Phreatobacter stygius: one gene and its partner. The protein of the gene in region 1 binds, or shares a complex with, the protein of each later gene. Links are inferred from orthologs where the notes say so. Each region holds a gene or a part of one and is shown on either strand. Other genes may lie near its edges.

Region 1 (8,183 bases):
GGTTCGAGCCGGAACGGCTCGCGGCCGGCCATATGGAAGGTCTCGCGGCCGGCCTCGCGGTCGCGCCCCTTGGCGATGCCGACCAGCGGAACATTGGCGATGCCGAGATCGGTGAGGATCTGGCGGGCCGCGGAAAGCTGTCCCGGGCCGCCGTCGATCAGCACCAGGTCGGGCCAGGCCGACTGTTCGTCGTCACCATCGACGGCCGCTTCGCCGGCGGCTTCGGCATCGCCCTTCAAGAGCCGCTTGAAACGGCGCTCGAGCACCTCGCGCATCATGCCGAAATCGTCACCCGGCGCGATGTCGGACTTGATGTTGAAGGTGCGGTAATCCTTCCGCCGGAAGCCTTCCGGCCCGGCCACGATCATGCCGCCGACGGCATTGGTGCCCATGATGTGCGAGTTGTCATAGACCTCGATGCGGCGCGGTGGCTTGTCCAGCCCGAAAGCCTCGGCGAGGCCGCCGAGCAGCTTCAGCTGCGAGGCGCTTTCGGCAAGCTTGCGGCCGAGCGCCTCGCGGGCATTCTGCAGGGCATGGTCGACGAGATCCTTTTTCTCGCCGCGCTTCGGCGTCGCAACCTCGACCCGCCGTCCGGCACGCGTCGACAGGGCTTCGCCGAGCAGTTGCTGATCCTCGACCTCATGCGATAACAGGACCAGCGATGGCGGTGGCTTGTCGTCATAGAACTGGGCGACGAATGAGCCCAGCACCTCGGCCGCTTCGATCGAGCGGTCGGCACGCGGATAATAGGCTCGATTGCCCCAGTTCTGGCCGGTGCGGAAGAAGAATACCTGGATGCAGGTCTGGCCGCCCTGCTGGGTCGCGGCAAAGACATCGGCCTCCTCGACGCCGCGCGGATTGATGCCCTGGGTCGCCTGGATGGCGGACAAGGCGGCAAGCCTGTCGCGATAGACGGCGGCGCGCTCGAATTCGAGATTCTCGGCGGCCTGTTCCATCTGGTCGGCAAGCACCCGCTTGACCACCTGGCTACGGCCGGAGAGGAACAGCTTGGCTTCGTTGACCAGCGCATCATAGCCGTCCTTGCTGATCTCGGCGGTGCAGGGACCGGAGCAGCGCTTGATCTGGAACAGGAGACAGGGGCGGGTGCGGCTCTCGAACACCGGATCGGCGCAGGAGCGGATCAGGAAGGCGCGCTCCAGCGCGTTGATGGTGCGCCCGACCGCCTGAGCCGAGGCGAAGGGGCCGAAATAGTCACCCTTCATCGAGCGCGCGCCGCGGTGCTTGGCGATGCGCGGTGACGCGTGGTCGCCTGATATCAGGATATAGGGGAAGGACTTGTCGTCGCGCAGCAGCACGTTGAAGCGCGGCCTGAGCTGTTTGATCAGGTTGGCTTCGAGCAGCAGGGCCTCGGTCTCGGTGTTGGTCGAGACGAATTCCATCGCGGTGGTGGCCGCCACCATGCGCGCGATGCGGGTGGCCAGGCCAATTGGCCGGGCGTAAGAAATCACCCGCTTGGTGATCGACTTGGCCTTGCCGACATAAAGGACCTCGCCGCTCGCGCCGATCATCCGATAGACGCCGGACCCCTTCGGCGCGTGTCTGACCGCCGCCTTGATCACGTCGATGCCGGCGGCAAGCGGGCCGGCGGCCGGTGCCGCATCGTCGTCGGCGATCAGGTCCAGCACAACCTCGTCGGCCTCGTCGGTCTCGGGCAATTCGAGATCGCTCAGGTCAGGTTCGAGATTGGCCGGTCCGGATTGGCGCGTCATGGAAAAAGGTCTGTCTCTATGGCCTGGCGGCGTGTTTTCTTAGCGATGTGTCGACGGCGGGCAGATGGAATCAGTCGCGCCGGCCTGTCGAGGCTACTCTTTGATGCCCCAGACGTCGGCGGTCTTCCAGGCCAGATGCTGGCCGGAATCAACCGCGATGGTCGCGCCCGTCACCGCGCCGGCGCGGGCGAGGTAGACCACCGCTTCGGCGATCGCTTCCGGCGTACTCGGCACACCGAGCAAGGTCGATGCGGCCTGGCGTTCGAAATCCGCCTTATCCTGGCGGATATTGGCGAAGGTCGGGCCGGGGGCAACCGCGTTGACACGGATCCGCGGCGCCAACGCCTGCGCCATGGTCTTTGTCGCCGCCTGCAGGGCGATCTTGGTCAAGGTGTAAGAATAGAATTGCGGGGTCGGCTTGAACACCCGCTGGTCGACGATATTGACGATCGCGGCGCCGTCGGGCGCCTGGGCCGCGAAATCCTGGGCGAGAAAGGACGGCGTCTGCAGGTTGACACGGAACTGCCGGTTCCAGCGGTCGCGGGTCAGCGTGCCCAGATGGTCCTCTTCGAACTCGCTGGCATTGTTGACCAAAAGACTCAAGGGGCCGAGCGCCGCCCGGGCGGCGGCGATCAGCCCGTCCACGGCGGCCGGTTCGGCCAGATCGGCCACGACGACGGCGGCCCGTCCGCCGTGGCTGCGAATCGCCGCCGCCAGGGCCTCGCCTTCCGCCACCGAGCGATTGACGTGGATGACCACACCGAAGCCGGTGTTGGCCAGGGCCTCGGTGATCGCCCGGCCGATGCGCCGGGCGCCGCCGGTGACCAGCGCAGTTTCCGTCTGTGGCATGGGGCCTCGATCAGGTCTCAGGATCCGTTTCATGGAAATAGGCACCCTGGTGCATTTGTGCCACGGGCGCGGATCGCAGGTCCGCCGCATGGGGGCCAGTCACCCGGGCACCCTGTTCTTGCCCGGCGGCGACCGGCGATGTGATGCCACGGTTCCCTCTTGTTGCGCTGCGGTGTTCGTCTTGGCCGGACCTGGAACTGCCGTCGGCCTGCCACGATTGTGCCACATGCCGAAAGAGGTCAATTGCCAATGGGCGGTGGTTATTTGTTTTCCTAAAGTATATATTGAAATAGTAACGTTTTATTTCCAATCATGACGTGAACATTGAGCCTCATTTCAGCCAATAACCGATGTGAATGACGGCGTTGGTCGTTCTTGAACGATCACGTGCGGTTCGATTGGTAACGCTCCATTAACGACGGGGCCATTCATCCCGCGAAAACTTGAATGAATGCGGTTATAGATTGTTCACCGCATTGGATCTGGGACGGTCCGCGACGGGAGGAAATTCCTCGTGGCGTTCGTGGGACAGGAGTTGACGATGAAAAAGATCATTTGGGCTGCGGCGACTGCCGCCGTGCTCGCCACCCCGGCCTTCGCGGCCGACCTGCCGCGCCGCGGGCCTTATCCGGAGGCCGTCTACGTGCCGGTCGCCCCGGCCGGCATCTGGACCGGCTTCTATGTCGGCGCCAATATCGGCGCCAACTTCTCGTCGAGCTTCAACAACAATGCCGGTTATAGCCTCGGCGGCGCGTCCGGCTTCACCGGCGGCCTGCAGGCCGGCTACGACTACCAGATCAACCGCTTCGTTGTCGGTATCGTCGGTGACGTGAACTATTCCAGCATCAACCGCCGCTATGTCGACACGCAGCCGACCGACGTGCGGACCAGCATGAACTGGAACGGTTCGATCCGCGCCCGCCTCGGCTACGCCGTGCAGGACAACATGCTGCTCTACGCGACCGCCGGTCTGGCGCTCGGCAATGTCCGCGCCAGCGAGACGATCCCGGGCAATTTCTCGCAGTCGAAGATGCTGACCGGCTGGACCGCCGGCGTGGGCGGCGAATATGCCTTCACCCGCAACTGGACGGCGCTGCTGGAGTATCGCTACACCAGCCTGCAGAAGGCGACCTATACCGCGCTGACCGATGTCCCGCGCATCGGCTTCGAGGGCCACCAGATCCGGACCGGCATCAACTACCGCTTCTGATCCGGCGCCAGCCCGACTTCGATGACGGCCCGGGTTTCGCCCGGGCCGTTTTCTTATTCTGCGCCCGTCTCATGCGTGCAGGGCAAGGCGGCCGGGTTGATCCGCCGCATTGCGTCAGGTCCTTCCCGCGATTAAACCAAGCCGATCATGGCGCTTCTCGATCTCGCCAATCCGACCCGTTTCCTGGCACTCGTCGCGCGGGCCCTGCCCTGGCTTGCCGGCGTGACCACGCTTTTGTTCGTGGTGGCCGGCTATCTCGTGTTCTTCGTCGCGCCGGATGATTACCAGCAGGGCGGCACGGTCCGGATCATGTTCATCCATGTGCCGTCGGCCTGGCTGTCGATGTTGTGTTATTCGATGATGGCGGTCTCGGCGCTCGGCACGCTGGTCTGGCGCCATCCGCTCGCCGATGTCGCGGCCAAGGCCGCGGCTCCGATCGGCGCGACCTTCACCTTTCTCTGCCTGGCCACCGGCTCGCTCTGGGGCAAGCCGATGTGGGGGACCTGGTGGATCTGGGACGCGCGCCTGACCTCGGAACTGGTGCTGTTCCTGATGTATCTCGGGCTGATCGCGCTGTGGCGCACGGTCGATGATCCCGGCCGCGCGGGCCGGGCGGCGGCGGTGCTGACGCTGGTCGGCTCGGTCAATATTCCGATCATCAAATTTTCGGTCGACTGGTGGAACACCCTGCATCAGCCGGCCTCGGTGTTCCGGCTCGACGGACCGACCGTTCACGCGTCGATCCTGACCCCGCTGATGGTTTCGGCCGTCGCCTTCACGGCCCTGTTCCTGACCTTGCACCTCGCCGCCATGCGCAACGAGGTGCTGCGCCGCCGGGTGCGGGCGATCCGCCTGGTCCAGGCCCAGCGCGAGGCCGTGCCGGCCGGTGCCGGGCTGGTGGCGGGGGAGTGACGCGATGGCCGGGTTGGACGTGATGATGCAGGGACCGCATGCAGGCTTCATTCTGGCCGCCTATGGGCTGAGCGTCGCGACGATTGCCGGCCTGATTGCCTGGATCGTCGTCGACCATGCCAGGCAAACAGCCATTCTCGCCGACCTGACGGCGCGTGGCGTGACCCGCCGCTCGGCAGCGCAACCGAAGGACGCGGCATGACCAGCGAGACCAGTGCGCCAATCGCGCCCAAGCGGCGGAGCTGGCTGACCCTGCTGCCGCTCGCCGTTTTCATTGGCCTGGCCGTGCTGTTCATGATCGGCCTGCAAGGCGACCCGCAGAAACTGCCGTCGGCGCTGATCGGCAAGCCAGCGCCGACCTTCGCGCTTCAACCGCTCGACGGCATCGACCGGCCCGGCTTTTCCGACGCGGACCTCAAGGGCCAGGTGACCGTGGTCAATGTCTTCGCCTCCTGGTGCATTCCCTGCCACGAAGAACATCCGATGCTGGTCGAGCTTGCCAAGGATACGCGAATCCGCATGGCCGGCATCAACCAGAAGGACCAGCCGGACAATGCCCGCCGCTTTCTCGGGCGCGGCGGCAATCCCTACCAGCTGGTCGGCGTCGATCCGAATGGCCGCGCGGCGATCGACTGGGGTGTCTACGGGGTTCCGGAGACCTTCATCGTCGGCCGCGACGGGCGCATTCTCTACAAACATGTCGGGCCGATCACGCCGCAGTCGCTGGCGTCCCGGATCCGGCCGCATATCGAGGCGGCGCTCGCCGCCCGCTAGGTCCGGTGCCGGGGCCGGCCGGCGTTAGCGCTGCGGCTGAAACGGATTGCGCCAGCCGCCACCCTGGGCCGGGGCGCGGAGCGGGAAAGCCGCCGAGAGATAGTTCAGGAACATGTCGCGGTCCTTGGCATCGGGCGCCAGCATGCCGTGTTTCGACACCATCAGGTCGATGACGCCGCTCCACTGCTCGCGGCTCTGGCCGATACGGGTGATCAGCCCGGTCGAATGGCAGGCCGTGCACATGTAGAAGGTCTCGTCGCGGCCCTCGCCCGCCGGCCAGGCCTCGGGCGTCTCGGCCTGGGGCTCGAAGGCCGGCGGCTGCTGCCCGGCGGCAGGCCCGCCGGCCGCGCCGATGCCCAGCATCAGCGCGACGGCAAATCCCCTCAAAAGACGCATCCGGTCACCCGATCAGCATGGCGATGCGGTGGAACGAGTTGGCGCCGTAGCCTTGCGGGTTCCAATTGCCGGCGGTGTGCGGCTGATATTTGCCCGAGCTGTCCTGGCCACGCACCCAGACCTCGTAATAGCCGTCGGTGGGAAACTGGATGGCGCCCGACCAGCGGCGCCAGTCGAAGCGGTTCTTCGGCTCGGCCAGCCGCATGGCTCGCCAGGTCTGGCCAAAATTGGTCGAGACGTGGACCCGCTGCACATCCAGATCGCCGGCCCAGGCGGCGCCGCGAATATCCAGCGAGCGGGTGCCTTTGGCCAGCCGCGCGCCATTGGCATGGCTGGTCAGGATCGAGCGCAGCGGCATCGAGGTCATGTCGGCGAAGTTCTCGCGGCCGTCGACATTGGAGCCCGGCACGATCGGTACGGTCGGAACGCGGTAGCTGGTGCCGCCCATGCCGGCGCCGTCATGCGGCTTGTCGCGGATCCAGATGCGGGTCAGCCATTTATGCGACAGCGAACCCGGCCAGCCGGGTGTGATCAGCCTGACCGGCCCGCCATGGATCAGCGGGATCGGCTGACCGTTCATGGCGAAGGCCACGATGGTATGGCGCTCGAGGGCCTTGGCGATCGGCATGCCGCGCGAGATCGACTGGCGGGCGGCATCGCCGGAGAGGTGCGGATCGGCGCCGTAGTGACCGGTGAAGCGCGCGGTCTCCTTCAGGCCGGCGGCGCGCAGGAGATCGCGCAAGGGCACGCCGGTCCATTCGGCGCAGCCGATGGCGCCATTGCCCCATTGATTGCCGCGAGCCTGGGGCGAGAACTGCGACCGGCCATTGCCGCCGCATTCCAGCTGCAGGCGATAGGTGACCGCGCGGTAGCGCGACTTGAGTTCGCCGACGGTCAGGCGGAGCGGCGCATTGACCTCGCCGTCAATGACGAAGGCATGGCTGTCGGGATTGGCAAAATCGGCGGCGATCTGGCCATTGTTGCGGACGAAGAAGCGGTCGACCGGGGTGGTCGCATCGTCGAGCATATGTTCCGGCGTCTCGGCGACCAGCGGCCGGTCCTGCAGCAGCATGAGGCCGCGCGCCTTGCCGGGATAGTCGAGCGGCGGCGGGCCCTGGGGCGCCGGCGGAGCGGCGGCCTGGCCGGGCGCCGCCGGCTGGGCCGGGGCGGCCTGCGCCATGGCCGCGGGAATCAGACCACCGGGCATGGCGGCGGCGTGGACGATCGGACCGCCGACAGCCGCCGACATGGCGGCGAGGCCGGCACCGCCCAGGAAGCCGCGCCGCGAAGCGGCCTTGGCCTCGGCGCCGCCTTGGGGCTTGGCAGCCTTGCGACCAAAGATCTCGGCCTCCGCACGCTCGGGGTCATCCCGATAGAGTTCCCCGACCGAGCGTTCCTTTTTCGTCGCCATGAAGCCTCTCCCGAGATGCGATCCGCCAGCATTTCGTTGTCGTCGACGCTAGCTTGGAGAGAAAATTATACCCTTATTCGCGGTGGCGGCCAGAGGGGCCAAAGGTCGCGTCCACCGCTTCCGTCATTACGCCGTCACACGAATAGGCGTTGACGGGAGGGCTTTCGCATGGCCAATGCGCAACCAGCTCTATTCGCAGGTCCCGTCCGCAAGGCCGGGGCCTTTCCTTCGTTATACTGCCTGCCTCTTCAGGAGAACCCTTATGAGCCAGTGGCCCGTCTATCATGATATTACCGGGCCGATCGTGATGATCGGTTTCGGCTCCATCGGCCGCGGCACGTTGCCGCTGATCGAACGCCATTTCAAGTTCGACAAGACGCGCCTGGTGGTGATCGATCCGGCCGATACCAACCGGCATCTCCTGGACGAGCGTGGCATCACCTTCATCCAGGAAGCGGTGACGCCCGAAAATTACGTGACGCTGCTGCAGCCGCTGCTGACCAAGGGCGGCGGCCAGGGTTTCTGTGTCAATCTGTCGGTCGATACCTCGTCGGTGGCGATCATGGAGCTCTGCCGCAAGCTCGGCGCACTCTATATCGACACCGTGGCGGAGCCATGGCCGGGCTTCTATTACGACGCCACCATGGATACCGGCGCGCGCACCAATTACATGCTGCGCGAGCGGGTGCTGGCGGCGCGTGCCAAGGCGCCGGGCGGTACGACGGCGGTGTCCTGCTGCGGCGCCAATCCGGGCATGGTGTCCTGGTTCGTCAAGCAGGCGCTGCTGAACGTCGCGACCGATGCCGGCATCAGTTTTGCGCAGCCGCGGTCGAAGGCCGACTGGGCGGCGCTGGCCGCCAAGGCCGGGGTCAAGGGCATTCACATCGCCGAACGCGACACC
Region 2 (5,562 bases), 130 kb from region 1 along the record:
CGCCCCAAATCTTTGCCTTATGCATCGGTCTTCGCCCCGATCCAAACTTAACCCTGCCCCTGCCCTGTCCTAACCCGCACCATGGGTGCAGGCGAGTCACGGTTGGGTGAGAACCACACAAGCGCGCGTGATGATGACTCCGCTGAAAGCTGAGATGAGGACCGCGGAGTTACTCCGCGGTCACCCGGTCTGATCGGTCCGCGCAGACATCACGCGACGAGGTCGCGCAACACGTACTGCAGGATGCCGCCATTGCGGAAATAGTCGATTTCATCGAGCGTATCGATGCGGCAGAGGATCGGCACCTTCTTCACCTTGCCGTCGGCAAAGGTCACTTCGGCTTCCATCTTCTGGCGCGGCTTGACGGTTTCGAGCCCCTTGATCGCTACGCTCTCGTCGCCCTTCAGACCGAGGGAGGCCCAGGTCGTGCCCTCCTCGAGGGTGAATGGCACGATGCCCATGCCGACCAGGTTCGACCGGTGGATGCGCTCGAACGATTGCGCGATGACCGCGCGGACGCCGAGCAGGTTGGTGCCCTTGGCGGCCCAGTCGCGCGACGAGCCATTGCCATATTCGACGCCGGCGAACACCACCAGCGGCACCTTTTCCTGGCGGTACTTCATCGCCGCGTCGTAGATCGGCATTTCTTCCTTCGACGGATAGTGGATGGTGTAGCCACCTTCCTTGCCGTTCGGACCCATCATGAAGTTGCGGATACGGATATTGGCGAAGGTGCCGCGCATCATCACCTCGTGATTGCCGCGCCGCGTGCCGTACTGGTTGAAGTCGGCGACATCCACCTTGTTGTCGATGAGGTATTTGCCCGCCGGGCTCGCCGCCTTGATCGAACCGGCCGGCGAAATATGGTCGGTGGTGATCTTGTCGCCGAACAGGCCGAGAATGCGCGCGCCCTTGATGTCGCTGACATCGGCCGGCTTCATGCTCATGCCGACGAAATAGGGCGGGTTCTGCACATAGGTCGAGTGATCGTCCCAGCTATAGGTCTGGCCGGTGGGCGCCTTGACCTTGGCCCAGTTGGCGTCGCCCTTGAACACGTCGGCGTATTTTTCCTTGAACAGCTTCTTGGTGACGTTCTTGGCGATGAAGGCCTGGATTTCCTTCGACGACGGCCAGATATCCTTCAGAAAGACCGGCTGGCCCTTCTTGTCGGTGCCGAGCGGCTCCTTGGTCAGGTCGAGCTGCACCGACCCGGCCAGCGCATAGGCCACCACCAGCGGCGGCGAAGCGAGATAGTTGGCCTGCACGTCGGGCGACACGCGGCCTTCGAAATTGCGGTTGCCGGAGAGCACGGCCGCGGCGATCAGGCCCTGATCGTTGATGGCCTTGGAGATCTCCGGCGGCAGCGGCCCGGAATTGCCGATGCAGGTGGTGCAGCCGAAACCGACCAGGTTGAAGCCGAGCTTGTCCAGGTCCTTCTGCAGGCCGGAATTCGACAGATATTCGGCGACCACCTGCGAGCCCGGCGCCAGCGAGGTCTTCACCCAGGGCTTGGTCTTCAGGCCCTTGGCGACCGCGTTGCGGGCAAGCAGGCCGGCGGCGAACAGCACGGCCGGGTTGGACGTATTGGTGCAGGAGGTGATCGCGGCGATCGCCACGTCGCCATGGCCAATGGTGAAATCGCGGCCCTCGACCTTGACGCGGCGCGACAGCTCGGCCGCCTTCTTGTAGTCGGTCTCCATGGCCGAGGTGAAGCCGGCGCCGACGGCTTCCAGCGCCACCCGGCCCTCCGGACGCTTCGGGCCGGCCATCGACGGCACGACCGAGCCGAGATCGAGGTCGAGCGTGTCGGTGAATACCGGATCCGCCATGCCCTTGGTGCGGAACAGGCCCTGGGCCTTGGCATATTTCTCGACCAGCGCGATGCGCTGGCTCTTGCGGCCCGATGTCGTGAGATAGTTCAGCGTCTCGTCATCGACCGGGAAGAAGCCGCAGGTCGCGCCATATTCCGGCGCCATGTTGGCGATCGTCGCGCGATCGGCCAGCGTCATGTTGTTGAGGCCGTTGCCGAAGAATTCGACGAATTTGCCGACCACGCCCTTCTTGCGCAGCATCTGGGTGACGGTCAGCACCAGGTCGGTGGCGGTGACCCCTTCCTTCAGCCGGCCGGTCAGCTTGAAGCCGATCACCTCGGGCAACAGCATGGACTGCGGCTGGCCGAGCATGGCGGCCTCGGCCTCGATGCCGCCGACGCCCCAGCCGAGCACGGCAAGGCCATTGACCATGGTGGTGTGGCTGTCGGTGCCAACAAGCGTATCGGGATAGGCAACCTCGACCGTCTGCGAGGTCTTCTTGCCGCGCACGACCTTGGTGACCTTCTCTTTCCGGGTCCAGACCGTCTGCGCCAGATATTCCAGGTTGACCTGGTGGCAGATGCCGGTGCCGGGCGGCACGACGGAAAAGTTCTTGAACGCCTGCTGGCCCCATTTCAGGAAGCGGTAGCGCTCGCCATTGCGCTGATATTCCAGATCGACGTTCTTCTTGAATGCCTTGGCCGAGCCGAATTCGTCGACGATCACCGAGTGGTCGATCACCAGATCGACCGGCACCAGCGGGTTGATCTTCTGCGGGTCGCCGCCGAGCGACTTCATCGCATCGCGCATGGCGGCAAGGTCGACCACCGCCGGGACGCCGGTGAAGTCCTGCATCAGCACACGTGCCGGACGGAAGGCGATCTCCTTGCCGGCCTTGCCCTTGTCCTTCAGCCAGGCCGCGACCGCCTCGATATCGGCCTTGGTGACCGAGCGGCCGTCTTCGGCGCGCAACAGGTTCTCGAGCAGCACCTTCATCGAGAAGGGAAGCGCTGAAATGCCCTTGAGCCCGTTCTTCTCCGCATCCTTCAGACTGTAGTAGGCGTAGCTCTTGGTGCCGACCTTGAGTGTCTTGCGGGCTTTGAAGCTGTCGAGCGACATGAGGCGAGGATCCCTTCATCCAGGAAGGCCGACATCGCGTCCGAAGCTTCGGGCGTAGTCTCAAGGAACCCAAGCGGGCGCGGCGACCAATCGCGGGCGTTATAGAGGGATTCCAATCAACCCGCCATATGGTTAGAAGCAATCATCGCGCTCTCGCCGCTCACTCTTTCGTCGCGTAAGAACGCAGCATGATGCGTCTCAATGCCGATGCCCTCACCTGCCAGCGCGGCGGCCGGATCGTTTTCCGGGATTTGAGCTTTGAAGTCCCGGCCGGAGAGGCAATCCAGGTCGTCGGCCGCAATGGCGCCGGCAAGTCGAGCCTGTTGCGTCTGATTGCAGGTCTGGTGCGCATAGAGGCGGGCGAGCTCCGCTTCGAAGGCGGCGACCCGGAAGCGCCGATCGGTGAACAGGCGCATTATTGCGGCCACCAGGACGCTTTCAAGGGCGCCCTGACGGTTGCTGAGAACCTGGCTTTCTGGACCGCCTTTCTGGGAAGCGGCAAGCCCGGCGATACAAGCGGCGCGGCGCTCGGCCGCCTTGGCCTCGATCACCTCGCCGATCTGCCCGCCAGCTACCTTTCGGCGGGCCAGCGCCGCCGCCTGGCGCTGGCCCGCCTGATCAGCGTCAGGCGGCCGATCTGGCTGCTCGACGAGCCGACCGCCGCGCTCGACCAGGCGAGCCAGCAGGTGCTGGCCGAGATCATGGCCGAGCATCTGGCCGGCGGCGGCCTGATCCTCGCCGCAACCCATGGGCCGCTCGGCATCCCGGCACGCGAACTCAGGATCGGAGAGCCCGGATGAGCTCGCCGCTCAAAGCCCTGTTCCAGCGCGACCTGAAGCTTGCCACCCGGGTCGGCGGCGGCGCCATGATCGGTGTCGTATTCTTCCTCGCGGTGGTCACCATCGTGCCCTTCGGGGTCGGGCCGGACATGATCCTGCTTGGCCGCATCGGCCCTGCGATCCTCTGGATCGGCGCCCTGCTGGCAACCTTGCTCGGTCTCGACCGCCTGTTCCAGGCCGACGCCGATGACGGCTCGATGGATCTCCTGATGATGGCCGAGACGCCGCTCGCCCTGGTGGTCATGGCCAAGGCGGCGGCCCATTGGCTCGCCACCGGCCTGCCCTTGGTCGTGGCGGCGCCCGTCCTCGGGCTCTTGATGAACGTGCCGCCGGACGCCATGGGCGCGGTGGCGCTGACCCTGTTGGCCGGCACCCCGGCGCTGACCGGCCTCGGCACCATCGGCGCGGCACTTGCCGTCAGCCTGCGCCGCGGCGGCCTGTTGATGGCGATCCTGATCCTGCCACTGACCATTCCGGTGCTGATCTTCGGGGTTGCCGCCACCAGCGCCGCGATCGCCGGTCCGGTACCGTTCGGTGCGCCCTTCATGGTGCTGGTCGGGCTGTCGCTGGCAAGCCTGGTGCTCGGGCCGGTGGCCGCCGCGGCGGCGCTGAAATCCGGATTGGAGTGACCGGCATTCGCAAGCGAAACGGCGCGCTGCATGCGCGCGCTGCGTGTACGTGCCTTGCTATCGCCGTATCCGCACGCGACATTCGCCCGGCCTGTCCCGACAGGAGGCCGCCATGCGACGTGCAGTCTTGGTTTTCGCAGTCTTGGCCCTGTCCGGCTGCGCCAGCGCACCGGAACAGGTGGTCAGCCCGCCGCCACAACCGGAAACCACCGCCTTTTGCGCCACGGCCGAGCGCGGCGCCCGCATCCGCGTCACCGCCACCAACAATTCATCGCGGCCGATGATCTGTCAGGTCACCTGCACGTTCCAGAAGCTGAACGGTGGCACCGATTCCATGTCCTGTGACGGCACCGTCGCAGGCGGCGCCAATGCCGCGCCGTTCTGCGAGAATGTCGACCGCCGCCGGCGCGTGCGTCAGCTCACCAATACCGTGGTCGACTGCACCTTCGCCCAGGCCGGCTGACAAGCCCTTACAGGACCGGCTTGGTCCTTTCCCAGGCTTCCGGCATCTGCCGGATGAAGGCGTCAAGCCAGCCGACCAGGTTCGGATGGTTGGCCCGCCAGGCCCCCTGAAAGCGGATGTCCTGATAGCCCAGCGCGCAGGCCAGCGCGATCGTGCCGACCGTCACATCGAGCGCCGGCGGCATCGCCTCCAGCGCGGCCAGGCCGCGCGCCACCTTGCCGTGCTGATGATCGAGCCAGCGCGGTTCGCGGCGGTCCTCGGAGCGGAACATGGCCTCGTAGCGCAGCAGAATGCCGGCATCGAGAATGCCGTCGGCGAGCGCCTGCAGCGTCAAGGCCGGGATGCGCAGCTTCGGATCGGCCGGAATGATCTTGTTTCCGCCGGCTTCGATATCCAGATATTCGAGGATGACGCGGCTGTCATAGATCGTCGTGCCGTCCTCCAGGATCAGCGCCGGGATCTTGCCCAGCGGGTTCTGCAGGCGCAGCGCATCGCCGCCATCCATCGTATCGGCCAACTCGACCGTTACCCGGTCGGCCAGGTCCAGATGGGCGAGCGCAAGTTTGATCTTGCGCCCGAACGGCGACGGCGGCGATGAACGCAGGACGAGCGGCATGCTGAATTCCCCGGGCACTCTTCATGGAGTGGTCGAACCTGCGCAGGCGGTTTGGCGCCGGTCAAGCAGACCGCGCGTCAGACCG

Evidence for each region. Proteins that work in one complex are often made in the same cells at the same time.
Region 2: the proteins of E8M01_RS11115 (region 1) and ccmB are in contact, whole or in part, in a solved structure (PDB 8CE8), measured with the Escherichia coli proteins. The link is inferred for Phreatobacter stygius from one-to-one orthologs.

Annotation. Positions count from the first base shown.
Region 1 is NZ_CP039690.1:2,416,555-2,424,737, reverse strand. What follows is about bases 2,836-5,818. They hold E8M01_RS11115 (heme ABC transporter permease), read left to right. Parts: upstream 2,836-3,936; coding sequence 3,937-4,701; downstream 4,702-5,818. Other genes in these bases: E8M01_RS11100 (hypothetical protein), read right to left, coding at 5,500-5,818; E8M01_RS11105 (DsbE family thiol:disulfide interchange protein), read left to right, coding at 4,900-5,475; ccmD (heme exporter protein CcmD), read left to right, coding at 4,706-4,903; E8M01_RS11120 (outer membrane protein), read left to right, coding at 3,121-3,789. Also shown: excinuclease ABC subunit UvrC, read right to left, coding at 1-1,730; E8M01_RS11125 (SDR family oxidoreductase), read right to left, coding at 1,824-2,579; more of E8M01_RS11100, read right to left, coding at 5,819-5,871; E8M01_RS11095 (sulfite oxidase), read right to left, coding at 5,876-7,282; E8M01_RS11090 (homospermidine synthase), read left to right, coding at 7,545-8,183. UniProt on the Escherichia coli protein: Required for the export of heme to the periplasm for the biogenesis of c-type cytochromes.
Region 2 is NZ_CP039690.1:2,282,553-2,288,114, forward strand. What follows is about bases 2,601-5,562. They hold ccmB (heme exporter protein CcmB), read left to right. Parts: upstream 2,601-3,726; coding sequence 3,727-4,398; downstream 4,399-5,562. Other genes in these bases: acnA (aconitate hydratase AcnA), read right to left, coding at 2,601-2,930; ccmA (heme ABC exporter ATP-binding protein CcmA), read left to right, coding at 3,122-3,730; E8M01_RS10450 (hypothetical protein), read left to right, coding at 4,511-4,861; E8M01_RS10455 (glutathione S-transferase family protein), read right to left, coding at 4,869-5,477. Outside these bases: E8M01_RS10430 (DUF1223 domain-containing protein), read right to left, coding at 1-25; more of acnA, read right to left, coding at 210-2,600. UniProt on the Escherichia coli protein: Required for the export of heme to the periplasm for the biogenesis of c-type cytochromes.